Regions from separate parts of the Fictibacillus sp. WQ 8-8 genome, predicted to be linked through region 1. Evidence: riboswitches for the same ligand, from Rfam matches in the RefSeq annotation. Region 1 holds a riboswitch; each other region holds the start of a gene.
The links. A riboswitch is a leader RNA that binds a small molecule or an ion and turns the genes downstream of it on or off. The one in region 1 is predicted to bind S-adenosylmethionine.
Positions count from the first base shown of each region.

Region 2: linked by a shared signal. The riboswitch ahead of M1K46_RS00225 (methionine ABC transporter ATP-binding protein) and the one ahead of M1K46_RS25880 (Fur-regulated basic protein FbpA) in region 1 are both predicted to bind S-adenosylmethionine.
Region 3: linked by a shared signal. The riboswitch ahead of M1K46_RS14630 (homoserine dehydrogenase) and the one ahead of M1K46_RS25880 (Fur-regulated basic protein FbpA) in region 1 are both predicted to bind S-adenosylmethionine.

Region 1 covers NZ_JAMXKG010000009.1:128,159-133,264, reverse strand. The annotation lists gene M1K46_RS19105 (hypothetical protein) at 1-55, shown strand, start outside; gene M1K46_RS19100 (threonine synthase) at 397-1,605, shown strand; SAM riboswitch class I at 1,678-1,783, shown strand; gene M1K46_RS25880 (Fur-regulated basic protein FbpA) at 2,196-2,465, shown strand; gene M1K46_RS19090 (YhgE/Pip domain-containing protein) at 2,377-4,410, opposite strand; gene M1K46_RS19085 (hypothetical protein) at 4,581-4,781, shown strand; gene M1K46_RS19080 (universal stress protein) at 4,868-5,106, opposite strand, start outside.
Region 2 covers NZ_JAMXKG010000001.1:41,345-46,450, forward strand. The annotation lists gene M1K46_RS00205 (metallophosphoesterase) at 1-675, shown strand, start outside; gene M1K46_RS00210 (RDD family protein) at 751-1,185, opposite strand; gene M1K46_RS00215 (MetQ/NlpA family ABC transporter substrate-binding protein) at 1,283-2,110, opposite strand; gene M1K46_RS00220 (methionine ABC transporter permease) at 2,141-2,806, opposite strand; gene M1K46_RS00225 (methionine ABC transporter ATP-binding protein) at 2,799-3,824, opposite strand; SAM riboswitch class I at 3,913-4,026, opposite strand; gene M1K46_RS00230 (hypothetical protein) at 4,148-4,450, opposite strand; gene M1K46_RS00235 (anti-sigma factor domain-containing protein) at 4,553-5,106, opposite strand, start outside.
Region 3 covers NZ_JAMXKG010000006.1:83,698-88,803, forward strand. The annotation lists gene M1K46_RS14625 (endonuclease MutS2) at 1-1,723, opposite strand, end outside; gene M1K46_RS14630 (homoserine dehydrogenase) at 2,226-3,491, opposite strand; SAM riboswitch class I at 3,602-3,710, opposite strand; SAM riboswitch class I at 3,811-3,920, opposite strand; gene M1K46_RS14635 (undecaprenyldiphospho-muramoylpentapeptide beta-N-acetylglucosaminyltransferase) at 4,046-5,106, shown strand, end outside.

The sequences.
Region 1 (5,106 bases):
ACCAGACGAAGATCGAAAACCAGAGTATGAATTAACGTTTTTGAATCCAAACTGATTTTTCTAGGAGATTGTACTGATGTTGAACTAAAAAGCCTGGACTCATATGAATAGAGTTCAGGCTATTTATTTTGTCTTGAGATAAGATATGATGGATATATATTACATAAAAGGGAGTGATGTGATGGTTCTGAAATTGAAGGGAGTTATTAAAACGGGTGAACACATCAACGGGAAGTTATACCTTAGTTGACTTATCAGAATACCTGCATTAAAATTTTACACAATAGAATAAATTGCTGATCAGAAAACTGAAGGCACCGCTATGCATGTTATTCCTTATGCACAGCGGTGCCTTTTTGCTGTCCTTTTCTGGTGAGGGAATATTGGAGGTATGTTATGTCTTTCAGCTATGTCAGCCATCTTGAATGTCCAAAGTGCGGCAACATCTATGCTCATCACGAACCTAATCAATTGTGCCAGTGCGGTTCCCCCCTTCTCGTAAACTATGATTTAGAGGAACTGAAAAATGAGAATGAAATTATTAATAAGGAGAGGAATGATCTTTGGAGGTACCATAAGCTTCTTCCTGTTATAGACCCAGATCATGTGGTATCACTGGGAGAGGGGATGACTCCTTTATTATCCATGCCTGCTCTCGGTGAGAAGCTTGGAATTGCAAATCTGCTCATGAAAGATGAGGGCATGGTACCTACCGGGTCTTTTAAGGCCAGGGGAGCGGCAGTCGGCGTTTCAAAAGCCAGAGAGCTCGGTATTACCCGGCTTGCCATGCCGACCAATGGCAACGCAGGAGCCGCCTGGTCACTCTATTGTGCAAGGGCCGGCATAAAGCCGTACATCGTTATGCCAGTGGATGCCCCAGTCATTACGAGAAAAGAAGTGGCGATTTCAGGTGCAGAGCTCTTTCTTGTGAACGGCCTGATCAGTGATGCCGGAAAAATTGTCGCGTCCCTTGTGAAGGAAGGAGGTTTCTATGATGCTTCCACATTAAAAGAACCTTACCGGATTGAAGGCAAGAAAACGATGGGGTATGAAATTTTAGAACAATGCGGAAGCGAGCCACCTGATGTTATTTTATATCCAACAGGCGGAGGAGTGGGGCTGATTGGCATATATAAAGCATTGAAAGAATTCAGGGAACTGGGCTTATTTAAAGGAAGCAGACTGCCGCGTTTAGTCGCTGTCCAGGCTGAAGGATGTGCACCGATCGTAAAAGCATGGGAAGAACACAAGAGTGAATCGGAGTTCTGGGAAAATTCTGAGACAGCCGCTTTTGGTATCAATGTTCCAAAAGCGATCGGAGATTTTCTTGTCCTTGAAGCACTTTATGAAACGGATGGATGCGCCGTTGCCGTTTCAGAAGATGAAATTAGCTTTACTCAGCGCCAAACTGCAGAGCTTGAAGGAAGTTTTATTTGTCCGGAAGGAGCGGCTGTGTTTGCCGCCTCAAAACGATTGAGGGAAAATGGCTGGATCAAAGCAGATGAAAAGGTGATATGCCTAAATACTGGGCAGGGGATTAAATACCCTGATTCGGTTTCTGTAGATCCTCCCGTTTTAGAGCCTGGAGAAATCATTCGAAAATAAAATGAGTTATTGTCTTGACAATAAGATGGAAATCCCTATAATTGAATCCAATAGAATACATTTATCTTATATTTCTTATTTAGAGAGGTGGAGGGATCTGGCCCTTTGAAGCCTCGGCAGCGGACTCAATTATGAGCACTGTGCCAATTCCACAAGCAAAACGCTTGAATGATAAGAAGAGTATAACTTACGATGGCGATTCAACCTCTTCTTGTGCGTATTTTTGCTTCCGCAAGAAGAGGTTTTTATTTATGCAAAAAAACCAACTAATTCACTGTGAAATATAAGGATTGCTGATTGGTCAACCAAAGGCGCTTCATCATGAAAATGACGGCGGTTATTTTTTTGTTAAAAGCTTTATTAGTAAACGTAGTTGTTTTTTTGTGGGGTGTGATTGAACCGCCCTCTGCTTTTCGGGCGTTTCATTTGTTTCACAAATCAGCAGGCTCTTATCATCGCCAGCTATCACACACACCTTACTGTATAAAAAGGACTTGAGGGTCTCTTTCAAGCATCAGTATGCGATGCACAATAGGAAAGAAAATCAACAATGTGCTTTAAAAAAGCCTTGTAAAAAAGGAGGGATTGTTTTGGAAAATCAACTAAGAAGAGCTGTGGAAAGCAAACGAAATCAGCTGATCAATAAACTCATCAATATGGGCATTTATAAAAAAGATGAGCTTCATTTATTTCAGCTGACACTCTCTGATCTTGAAGAGGAGTATGCAAAGGCAGTAGGCGGCAAGAACAGCCGCAGGCTAAATAAACCACTCATTGAAGTATTCTTGCTTTTTTCGCGCCTGCTCCCCTTCTATTCTGTATTCGCTGCAACGGTTTTCTTAAAAACAGGGCAGCAATAAGAAAAACAGCGGGGAAAAGCAGCAGATGATACAAGTCAGACAGTACAACTTCTCTAATCATTCCCCCGGTTGCTTCTCGCAGTAAACTGACTCCATACGTAAACGGCATATACGGATTAAGCTTTTGAAAGAAGGAAGAGGTCATTGTCACAGGAAATGTTCCGCCTGAACTTGAAAACTGCAGAACGAGAAAAATAACCGACAGGCCTTTACCCACATTTCCAAAGATGGAAACGAGCGTATACGTTAGTATGACAAAGACGATGCTCAGGAACATGGCAAATAAAACAAACCATGTTTTGTCCACAATGTAGGAATGGATAATGAACAGGTCACCAAGAGATACGACAAGCCCCTGCAGCATGCCGATCGTTGCAAAAGTCATCAGCCTCCCAAAATAAAAAGAAAGCGGTGAAACCTCTCCTTTACTTGGAACTTCACCTACTTTAAGAGAAGAGATGAGCAGCATTCCTCCCACCCAAAGCGCAAGTAAGGTGTAGAAGGGAGTCATGGCTGAGCCGTAATTAGGAATCGGAAAAATTTTATTCTCCTTCAACGTGATAGGAGAGGCCAGAAAATCACTTTCCTTTTGAGCATCGTTCTTTAACGCTTTAATGATATCTCTCAAATTATTGCTGCGTTCAAAATCCCTGATTTTATCTGCCGTACGTGTGATTGATTTCTCCATGGCGGGCAAGTCTTTTTCTGCAAATATAGCGGCCCTGTGGATTGCTTGTTCTATTTGGGGAAGCTGGGTATCCATCAATATCCCTGCTTTTTGAATATCTTGTTTGACACCCGGCCAATCGTTCCTCATAAAATCTGCTGCCTGTTGGATTTTCTGTTCTTGTGCGGGCCAGTCCTGTTGAGCAAATAAAGAAAGCTTCTGCAGAGGTTCAGTGTATGAGTCTGCACGGCCAGAAAGGATTTCTTTGTTCTGCTGGACGGTGTTTTTAAGCTGATGCAATTCTTCTTTGATCGCTTCTAATTCATCAGGCTGGTATGAGATATCCGGGTTAGTTTTTTGTGCTGCGTTTCCTTTTGAGATCGCTTTATCTGCGGCTGTCTCTAGGTCAGTCAGTGAGCGTTCAAGATTCCCTGCCGTGTCATCTGCAGTTTGAAGTTTTAACAGATTATCCTGAAGAGGAGCCAACTGGTCGAACACCACTTTGATCTTAGGCAGACTTTCTTCCGTTTTAAGGATAACAGCCCCCAGCTTATCGATGTCGTGCACGTTTTTTTGAAACTCTTGGATCATACCCGCTCTTTTTTTTAACTCATTCATTTTTTTATCAAGCGAGATGATACGGTCTCCCATCTGATTGATTTGAGAAAACTCTTTTTCCAGAGAAAATATCTTCTGTTCAAAGCTGAGTATCGTTGGCATTTCTTTTTCTAACGTCATGCCAGCTTCGTTAAATTTTTTAAAGATGGCGTTTCCTACACTCTTCGTGAAATTGTCGCTAACCTGGTTGATAACAGTGGAAACTCCTGACTGGGTGATCTTAGGTGATACAGCATTGATTTTTTCGTTTACTGTATATACGATTTCAGGTTTTTCAGGATTTTCACTCGCGATGCTTGAAATCTTTTGTGAAAAATCACGTGGAATGAAGAGACTGGCATAATACTTCCCTTTCACCACTCCATCATGAGCGGTGTCTTTATCCACAAAGGTCCATCCTAGCTTATGATTGTTCTTTAAATTTCTTACGACTTGACGTCCGATATTAATGTGCTCATCCTGCAACAGGGCTCCTGTATCTTCATTCGTGATGGCAATCTTTATGCCTGATGTGTTTTCATAGGGATCCCACATGGCCTTAATATTCACCCAGGCATAAACAGATGGCAGTACAATTAACCCAAAGATCAGCAGAGCTGCAGAGGGAATTGTCAAAATGTCTTTCCAATCCAAGAAATAAACGCGGAACATATTTTTCATCGTCACAAATCCTTTTCAAAGCAATTTAATGAAGATAGCAGTTCTGCATAGTCTTTGTTTCAAACGGAAGTTTATGTAAAGCCCCTTATCAGGTGTTGAAAAGAATTGGACACAGCCGGCCAGGTTATGGTGTACTAATAAAGGAATCTTATTTAATGGAGGAATTCAGATTGAACGAACAAATGGCCAATGAAATTCTTTCTGATCTGCGCAGCGGGAATCTTAGTGAATACGTCGTTATTAAAGAAGAGTTTTTTGTCTTTCGTGAGGTTCTTGTAAAGCAAGAGGATAAGAAAGCATTCCGCGGATTCATCGTCCCGGGCGGTGGGGGGAACGTAAAGTATTTGTATCAGCCTGGCTGGACAGCTTAAACGGAAATATAAAATGAGCTGGATCTGGAGCATTCTGGATCCAACAAAAAAATCGGTACCCTATCTGAAGGGAACCGATTTTTTTATTATTTAACGATAATCACCGGGCATTCTGCTGCATGAGCTACCTGATGGCTGACACTTCCCAATAAGGCTTCTTTTATAAACCCCTTACCTGTGCTCCCCATGACAATGACATCGTACTCGTGTTTTTTTGCATACGAAGTGATGATCTGAGAAGGCTCCCCGTTATAGGCATGCGTTTCATAGGGAATTCCTGATTCAGAGAGATACTGAATGGCAGGCTGCAATAGTTCTTTGTCCT
Region 2 (5,106 bases), on a different contig from region 1:
TTTCATATTGTCCATATTAGTGATTTTCATCTGGGCTTTCATTTTAAGGCCAGGCATATTGCTAAGATGGCAGATAAAATACAGAAGCTTAATCCTGATATGATCGTCTTCACAGGCGATTTGGTGAATTCCCACCCGTCGCTGAAAACCGTTATAAAGAGCCTTCCTTACCTAAATAAAATCAAGGCACCCTTCGGTAAATTCGCGATTCTCGGTAATCATGATTACCTTGAAAGTATCGATACCATTTCTGAACTGCTGAGAAAAAGCGGCTTTGAACTTCTAATAAATGAGAAAAGGATGATTAAAAAAGAAAATGATGAGCTGTACCTCGCAGGATTGGATGACTATCTGAGAGGAGAAGCAGATCTCGAAAAAACACTGAATGGTATTCCTTTAGACCGTTTTACTCTTCTGCTTGCCCATGAACCGGATTATTTCAAAGTCAGTTCCAAATTCCCTGTAGATCTGCAGCTGTCTGGCCATAGTCACGGAGGACAAGTCCGAATGCCATTGTTCGGTCCGATCATCACTTCAAAAATGGGAAGGAAATACCATAGTGGACTTTATGAAACAGAAAACAAATTTCTATATACCAACAGAGGAATGGGAACTACTCATCTGCCCTTCCGTTTCTTCTGCCGGCCTGAAATTACATCCATCACATTAAAATAAGACGGCATCTATGAACTGCACCCTCCCATTGTTACCTGTGTCTAACAATAAGGATGCAGTTCCATGCCGCCTTGTTCACCCTTCTTTTTGCGGTGGCAAATGGGTAACATACGTACCAGCGATCAAATCATGGATGCCTCTTTTGTCTTTGCGGATACCGACCATAAAGGCGCTGACAATCAACGCAATTCCAAGGGTTAACCCATATATTAAGCCGCCGACTAACACTCTCAGCACCATTGCCCCAATTCCAAGCTTGCTTCCGTCCGCTTTAACAATCCTGATTCCACAGATTCTCTTGCCAACCACATAACCGTTCCAGTAAATGGGCAGCAAAAGCGCATAAAGAAAACTAATCACATTCATGAACCAGTCTCCACCCGGATCTTCTGATACAAAGTTACCTGTGAATAAATAACCGATTAATGATAATGGAATACCAATAATAAGGCCATCCAGTATACTGGCTCCAAACCTGATCCAAAAACCAGCCGGTTGCTGTACTTCCATCCTGCATCCCTCCATCAATAAATTGTTAAATCATCTTACAGTTATTACAAATGGACAAAAAAAAGAACAGCCCAAAGGCTGTCCTTCTTAAAATCATTTATTTGTTTACCGGTACAACAGCACCCTTATATTTCTTTTTGATAAAATCTTGAATTTCTTTAGAGTGAAGCACTTCAACAAGGGTTTTCACCGTTTTAGCATCTTTATCGCCTTTGCGCACAGCAATGATATTTACAAACGGTGAGTCAGATCCTTCAATTGCAATGGAATCCTTTTGAGGGTTCAACCCAGCATCGATCGCATAGTTCGTGTTGATCAATACAGCGTCTCCTTCACCGTTTTTATACGCTTTTGGAAGAAGGCCAGCTTCAACATCTGCTTTAAATTTCAAATGTTTTGGGTTTTTGGCAATGTCTTTAATCTTTGAGTTGTAACCTTTTCCAGGTTTAAGTTTGATCAAGCCTTCGTGCTCAAGCAATGTTAGCATACGTCCGTGGTCAGCAACGGAATTACTCATGATGATCGTTGCTCCGTTTGGAAGTTCTTTTAAAGACTTGTACTTTTTAGAATATACTCCGATCGGTTCGATATGAATACCGCCGGCGTTCTCAAATTTGTAATTTTTATTTTCTTTCATTTGTGATTTCAAATACGGAACGTGCTGAAAGTAGTTGGCATCAATTTCATTGTTTGCAAGTGCTTTATTAGGAAGTACATAATCCTGGAACGTTTTAATTTCAAGATCAATTCCTTTTTTCTTCATTAAAGGTTTAGCTGCTTCAAGAATTTCGGCATGCGGAACATTGGATGCTCCCACAACAATCTTATCGTCAGCTAGTTTTTTGTCTTTCCCTCCGTTTGCACCACATGCAGCAAGGGCTGTTGTCAATGCAAGTAAAAGAACGAGTGTAATGATTTTTTTCATGTTGTTCCTCCTGGTTGTGTAATTTAGATTTTAACGTTTATCAAGACGGCGAGTTACATTATCCCCAATAAACTGAATGATAAACACAATGATTAGAATGATAACAGTAGCGACAAATGTAACATCATTTTGCGTACGCTGGAAACCTTCAAGGAACGCCAAATTCCCGAGCCCGCCTGCTCCGACTACCCCCGCCATTGCTGTATAACCGACAAGCGCGATTGAAGTTACCGTTATCCCGGAAACTAATGCAGGAAGGCTTTCAGGGATCAAAACTTTAAAAATAATTTGAGCGTTGCTCGATCCCATCGATTTTGCCGCTTCGATTACCCCTTTATCAATCTCGCGAAGTGCAATCTCAACCATCCGGGCATAAAACGGTGCAGCTCCAATAATCAAAGCAGGCAATGCTGCATTGGCGCCAAGCATAGATCCCACTAACAAGAGTGTAAACGGAAGCAATAAAATGATCAGGATAATAAACGGAATGGAACGGAAGATATTTACGATCGCTGAAAAGACAAAATTTAAAAACCGATTCTCCCATAGGTTCCCTTTACCCGTTAAAAATAATGCTAATCCTAAAAGAAGACCTAAAATAAAAGTGGCAAGAACCGCAACAGCTGTCATGTACAGTGTTTGTCCGGTGGCACCCCACATTCCACTCCATTCCACATTCGGAAAAAGACTATTCATATGAGATCACCTCCACTTCTACTTTCTGCCCATTCATATAGGCTACCGCTTCCTGAATTTCGGTATCTGTTCCTTCCAGCTGGATGAACAACGTTCCATATGGCCCGTTTTGTGTTTGTGATACCTTACCCTGCAGGATATTCACCTGAACGTCAAATTTACGGATCACATCTGTAATAACGGGCTGTTCTGCACTTCCTCCAACAAAGGTAAGCTGTACAATTTGGCTCTGAGGTTTTTCAGATGCCAGCTGCTTGATCATGTCTGTCGTTTCTTCTGGCTCTGTTACTTGCTTAACAAAATCTTTTGTAATGGACTCTTTAGGTTGCCTGAATACTTCCAAAACCGGCCCTTGTTCCACTATTTTACCGTCTTCCATAACAGCGACCCGATGGCAGATCTTACGGATGACATGCATCTCATGTGTGATAAGAACAATGGTCAAGCCGAGCTTTTGATTGATCTCAACTAATAAATTAAGGATGCTGTCTGTTGTTTTCGGATCAAGGGCTGAAGTCGCCTCGTCACAGAGAAGAACTTTAGGGTTATTGGCCAGTGCACGTGCGATCCCGACTCTTTGCTTCTGTCCTCCACTCAATTGGGAAGGATACGATTCTCCGCGGCCCTCTAGTCCAACAAGTTTAATCAGTTCATCCACCCGCTTCAGGCGCTCTGTTTTCGGCACACCTGCAATCTCAAGTGGAAATGCAATGTTTTCCCTTACTGTTCTGGACCAAAGCAGATTGAAATGCTGAAATATCATGCTGATTTCCTGCCGAGCTTTTCGAAGCTCGTTGTTACTAAGTTTGGAAAGATTTTTTCCCGCAACGTTAACATCTCCGCTCGTCGGTCTTTCCAGCATGTTCAGCATTCGGATCAGTGTACTTTTACCTGCACCACTGTATCCAATAATCCCGAAAATTTCTCCTTGATCTATAGAAAGATCGACATGGTCAACTGCGTTTACAGCTCCGTCTTTCGTCTGAAAAATCTTTTTTACTGCGTCTAATGTTATCAAGAGACCGGATCCCTCACTTTCTGAAAAATAAAAAATGCCCTTCTGCCAGGTCATGAGCAGAAGGGCATAAAAATTTATATGCACCGTCATCTCATCTCCCAAAGCAGTTTGCTTTGCAGGATTTGGCACCTTTTCAAACAGGAAGCTGCTTAACGGTTGCCGGGTTTCATAGGGCCAGTCCCTCCACCACTCGCGATAAGAACGAATTTGTTATTCGTTATATAGTTAGCATTTCTTAACACGTTTCGAATTTTAACATCACCTTTATGGAGTGTCAATCCATAACTCCTGTTTTTTAGATAGAAGGACCCGATTCTTTTGGCTTAGGACTCCAATTTGCATAAAAACAGAAGAGATTCTAACTTAAGCTGTTCTCTGTATGTTCCCGTAAAAGTTACTCTTTTTATCCTGATTAAATCGCTCAGACGCTGCTGGCCTTCAAACACCTCATGCAAATCATCCATCCTGCCTGTAAGCATGGATATCCGTTCTGATCCGTTATACTTATTTACGAAGGAAAAACATAATCGTTCTCCGTCAGCCGTCACACTGGGAGTCTCCGTGCCTATCAGCGGCTGAAGGAAGGCCGTTTTTTGAACCTGTTCCTGCCAAAGAACCCAATCCATAAACATCCCCCTTTTAAAAACATGTATATCTTAATGTTCGGGAGATGGTTGGTGTCTTCCTTGATTTTTCCTTCGACAGTTTATTAAACGTAGTGTCGACTTTTAGCCAGCCTTTTTATGTATTTCTTTATTCATTTGTGCCTTTTTATGATTTTTCTGCAGTTCTTTTTTCCAGTACTTTTTTTCAGGCCGATGAACGGGAGAATTTTTCTGCTCTCTTTTTTCAAGCCTTTTCCCCTTATCCCATTTATGGTTTTCATGTTTATTCTTTTCATGAACATGCTGTTTCGGAGCAGTATTCAAATTAGTATTTTTCTTTGCTTGCTTGTTGTACATCGGCTGTTCGTGATGTTGCTTTGAAGAATGTGGTTTTACTTTTTTTGATTCATTTTTTTCTTTATCTTCAGCTTTACTGCGGCTTTTTCGATCTTCGTGCCTTTTGGTTTTTGGGACAGCACGTTTATTGTTTGGTTCTAGCTTGGGTTCAATCCTTTCTTCTTTGACTTCTTTTTTCGCATGTTCTTTTAGAGAAGAACTATGCAGGGAACTCGTCTTAATCTTTATGGGTTCAAGATTTCTATGATTGCGAAGAATTTTTTCTGAATGGTTTTTTTTAAAGCCGGATTCTTCCGGCTCTTCATGTACAGGTTTTATCT
Region 3 (5,106 bases), on a different contig from region 1:
TTTTTAAACTGGATACATACACCCGATCCCCCACTTCGAACGTCCGGGCTTCCGGTTTTTCTTCCGTTTTCTTTTCTGCTTCTCGTATCTTGCGGTTTCTCCCTTCTTCTGCTTCTCTTCTTTTCCTTATCATTTGCGTTTGTGCTTCTACATGCAGTAAATCGAACATAGTGCTCTCTTTCTTTTCTGAAACCTCTTTGCTCGTTATTTGTTTTGCCCTTGTGATCAGCTTTTGTTCGAGACCCAGCTTCCACGCGATGGAAAAGGCCTGGCTTTCACCAGCTTCCCCAATCTTCAGCTCATAAAGCGGCTTTAGAGATTCGAGGTTAAAAGCCATCGATGCGTTCTCAAATCCTGGAGTAAGATAAGCAAAATCTTTAATCTCACTGTAATGGGTCGTGGCTAGAATGGAAGCGCCTCTCTCAAACAAGTCTTCAAGAATGGCTACAGCCAGCCCCATTCCCTCAGCAGGATCGGTTCCTGCACCAAGTTCATCGAGGATGACAAGCGTATCAGGACCGGCCTTCTGAAGGATGGAGATAATGTTCGTCATATGCGCCGAAAATGTGCTCAGCGACTGTTCAATGTTCTGATGGTCACCGATATCTGTCAGCACCTCTGAATAGATTCCAAACTCGCTCCCCTTTCCTGCAGGAATATGAAGCCCCGACTGAACCATCAGCGTCAGCAGTCCTGCCGTTTTTATGGCTACCGTCTTTCCGCCGGTATTCGGACCCGTAATAACGAGTGCTCCATAGTTTTCACCGAGTCGGAAGTTCAAAGGAACAGCATGGCTTCCGAGCAGCGGATGCCTTCCTTCATGGATAATGGTCCGTTTTTCACGATTAAGTGAAACCTCTCTGCCATCAAGAGCGATGCTGTATTTGGCTTTGGCAAAAATAAAATCATAATGAAGCATCCCTTCAATATTAACTGAGATCTCATGTTTGCAGCCTGCAACCAGACCTGTTAATCTGCCCAGCACCCTTGCTGTTTCGATGTCTTCCTCTGCCTGCAGAAGCTGAAGCTCATCCTGCAGCTTGCGGACATCTTTCGGTTCAATAAAAACGGTGGATCCGCTGGAAGAGGAATCAATGATCTGCCCATCCATGCTCCGTTTAAATTTACTTTTTACAGGAATGGCATACCTTCCGTCTCTCACCGAAATCATTGGTTCCTGAAGCATATCCCGATAGGCCGGTGACTTTAGCATATGATCCAGCTTTGCTTTGATTTTTTCCTCACAGGCAAGCATCCTCTTTCTTACTTTTTCAAGCGGCTTGCTGGCTCCGTCATCCACTCTTCCGTTACGGATACAGCGCTGAATTTCAGATTTGAGGTCTTTCAGTTCAAACAGGGAGTAAGCATAAGCAGACACAGTTGGTGCAAGAAATTCTTTGTCCTTCATATACCGCTGCAAACGCTCTACGTTTTCTGCAAGCCCGCAAATAAGCTGCAGCTGTTCAGGGCTTAAGAGAAGGCCTTTATCTGGAATCGTCATCACATGGTCGATCCCGTTCAAGTTCGCAATAGGAACGCTTGAAGACTTTCTAAGAATTGCTGCCGCTTCCGTCGTCTCTCTTAGCCAATTCTTAATGATTGTGATCTGTCCAGAGGGCATTAGCTCTAAAATTTTTCTTTTTGTACTCTCGTTTAATCCATACGCAGATAATGTTTCTGTAATTTTATTAAATTCGAGCATGTTAATTGTATGGGTGTTCAAAGGTAGTTGCCTCCTCATATTTTTTCGAATAACTAATCTATAAAACAGTTCCCCCTTTCCCGGGAACAGGGCCAGATCATGCAATAAAAAAAGGCAGAAATGGACCGCCGCCATTTCTGCCTGTTATCAATTTTCGTGTGGAAGGATACGCCTCTCCATACAGCTGTCCCCTGACTTATGGAAGCTGTAAAAAGCATAAAAAAATACGCCCAAAGAGCGCGGCATCGTTCGTTGCACAAAATACGTACACGAAAATGATAATGTTGTATGCTGACCGCTGTTCTTAACTATTGGTGGCCGCAAAAAGACATCTAGAATACAACCGCTTCAAGCACGGCCTTTTTGCTCCAACTATCCAATTCGCTTAGTTAAGAACGTGAACACTCATCCACACAACTCCCTTCCTTTTGTTACTTCCATCATATGTAAAACCCTTTCCTTTGTCAACATGATGGGTAAAAAAATCCGCAGAGAGCCGACTCTCCACGGATATTCCTGTCTTCTATTCTGCCACCGGCACCTTTTCTTTCTCTGCCCCCTTGCCGCTTTTTGACAGACGGACCGGATAGATGCTGTTCACTGGAATAAACTCATCCTCCTGTTCTAGAGGGAGCGGTCCTTCATAAAGCAGGGCAGCAAGGGAAGTATGCTGAAAACGAAGAGAAGTCCGGTCTAAAATGATTCCATGCCTTTCAATTGCTGAAACCCTTTCCTTTGTAAAATCAATTTTTTCACCGACGAGAAGGTAGGTATTCACCTCTTGTTCTTGTTTCTTAGGGCAGAGTTCTGATACAGCCGGTTTGTTTCTATATACTTCCCTAGTTTCATAGATCGATAATAAGTCTTCCACAATGGCACTTGCTGTTGCTTCTGCACCAGCTCCCGGCCCTTGCAAGGTCAAACAGCCGAGAAGGTCTGTCTGAATACGGACGGCATTGTCCACGCCTTCCACACCATACAGCGGATGATCGCTATCCACAAATACAGGCTGTACCTGGAGATCAAGTCTATCGTTTAAAAGAACGAGATGCTTCAGCCGAAGCCCCAGCTGCTCAGCCAGTTGAATCTCCTCAAGAAGCACATTTCCAATCCCCTCCACCTGCACTTCTTCCCAGGATGGCTGCACGCCATAAATCCATTTGCTCAGCACCATCGCTTTGTAAAATGCGTCCAAGCCTTCGATGTCATTTGTCGGATCCGGCTCTGCATATCCTTTTTTCTGTGCCAGTTCCAGCGCTTCTTCAAACGAGGAACCTGTCGTTCTCATGTACGAAAGAATGAAGTTGGACGTTCCATTTAAAATGGCTTCTACATGCTGAATCCGATTGATTCTTAAAAGCTCCCTCAATGTTCTCAAAATCGGTATTCCTCCGCCTACGCTCGCTTCATAGACAAAACGGACACCCTTTGCGGCAGCACGCTCTGTTAATTCTTCTCCATGCCGGGCAATCAAATCTTTATTCGCAGAAATCACATGGCATCCCGCTTCAAGTGATTGTATGATGTAAGACCGTGCAGGCTCGATTCCGCCAATCGCCTCAATGACCACATCAGGCACTTCTTCCCCGATCGCCTTCTCGAATTCGGACGTCAACGGTACCCCCTTTACGAAAGGCCTTGCTTTGGAAGAATCCTTAATCAAAATACTGGACAGCTTCAGACGATGACCCAGCAATTCTTCTAAAGCACCTTTTCTATCCATGATGGATGTATATACGCCGGATCCTACAGTCCCCAGCCCCAGCAGTGCTATTTTTAATTCTTTCAACATAATCACTCCTTCTGCAAAAGTAAATTTTTTATTAGTGGATGAATGGTATCTGTATGATGGCAAAAGAAAAAACCTCTTTCTAAAGAAGAGGTCTGCAGTCCGGCCTCCTCTTATCATCCAGGGTTCTTTCCTGCAGGTAGTAGCACCTTTTCAAGTAGAATACTTGAAGGTTGCCGGGCTTCATCGGGCCTTTCCCTCCGCCGCTCTGGATAAGAGTATTATCATGAGATTGAAACATGTTATGTAGCACTTTATTTTTTTAGTACAAAAAACCCCCTTATCACGAAGATAAGAGAGCTGTATGGTTCCGATCCGTCTCTTATCTCCCAAAGTTTTACCTTTGAAGGATTTAGCACCTTTTCAAGTAGAATACTTGAAGGTTGCCGGGCTTCATTGGGCCTTTCCCTCCGCCGCTCTTGATAAGCTTCATTAAATTAGTCTTACTCTATCACGGCAGACAGGAGAGCGTCAACCATTATTCAGATATTTCTGGAATCATTGCAGATTATTTTTGGTATGATAGAAACACATAAATAAAAGGGGTGGAAGGTTTGGGCAAGAAAATCGTATTCACAGGGGGAGGTTCCACCGGGCACGTTTCTGTTAACCTGGCTCTGATTCCTTTGTTCTTAAAAGAAGGCTGGGAAGTCAGCTATATCGGTTCAAAAGGAGGAATTGAACGGCAACTGACAGAAACCATCGAAGGCGTCCGCTATTACAGCATCTCTACTGGTAAACTAAGGCGCTATTTTGACTGGAACAATTTTAAAGATCCGTTCCGTGTCATGCAAGGAGCATTTGAAGCATTTCGGCTCATCAAGACCATAAAACCAGACGTGGTCTTTTCAAAGGGTGGTTTCGTATCCGTTCCCGTAATCCTCGGCAGCCGGATGAACAAGGTGCCAATTGTGACCCATGAATCCGATCTTAGTCCAGGGCTTGCAAACCGTCTTTCACTCCCCTTCGCTAACAAAGTGTGTACAACGTTCCCCGAAACCACTGATCATCTTCCAAGGGAAAAAACGGTATACGCGGGTGCTGTTATCCGTAAGGAGCTGCATGAAGGGATCGCAGTCAAGGGGAGAGCTTTCTGTGGTTTGACTCCTGGTAAACCGATCATCTTGATCATGGGAGGAAGTCTCGGATCAAAAAAAATAAATGAGGCCGTAAGATTAAGCCTTGACGCTCTGCTTCCCCGCTTTCAAATCATTCATCTTTGCGGAAAAGGCCAGAAGGATTCTTCCATTCTGAAAAAAGGCTACATCCAGTTCGAATATGTATCGGATGAGCTCGCAGATATCCTTGCAGCAACGGATTTTGTCATTTCAAGAGCAGGCTCTAATTCTATCTTTGAGTTTTTGTCACTGAGAAAGCCAATGCTTCTCATTCCACTCTCAAAAGAAGCAAGCCGCGGAGATCAAATTGAAAATGCCCGATCATTTGAAAAACAAGGCTATTGCGAAGTTCTGTTTGAAGAAGACCTGACTGCTGAATCCCTTATGCAAGGCATTGAGCAGCTTTATTCGAATCAGGAAGCCTATATCAGCAGAATGGAAGAAAGCCAGCTTAGTAATGCGTTAGACCATCTGTTTTCCATCATTAAAGAAGAAGC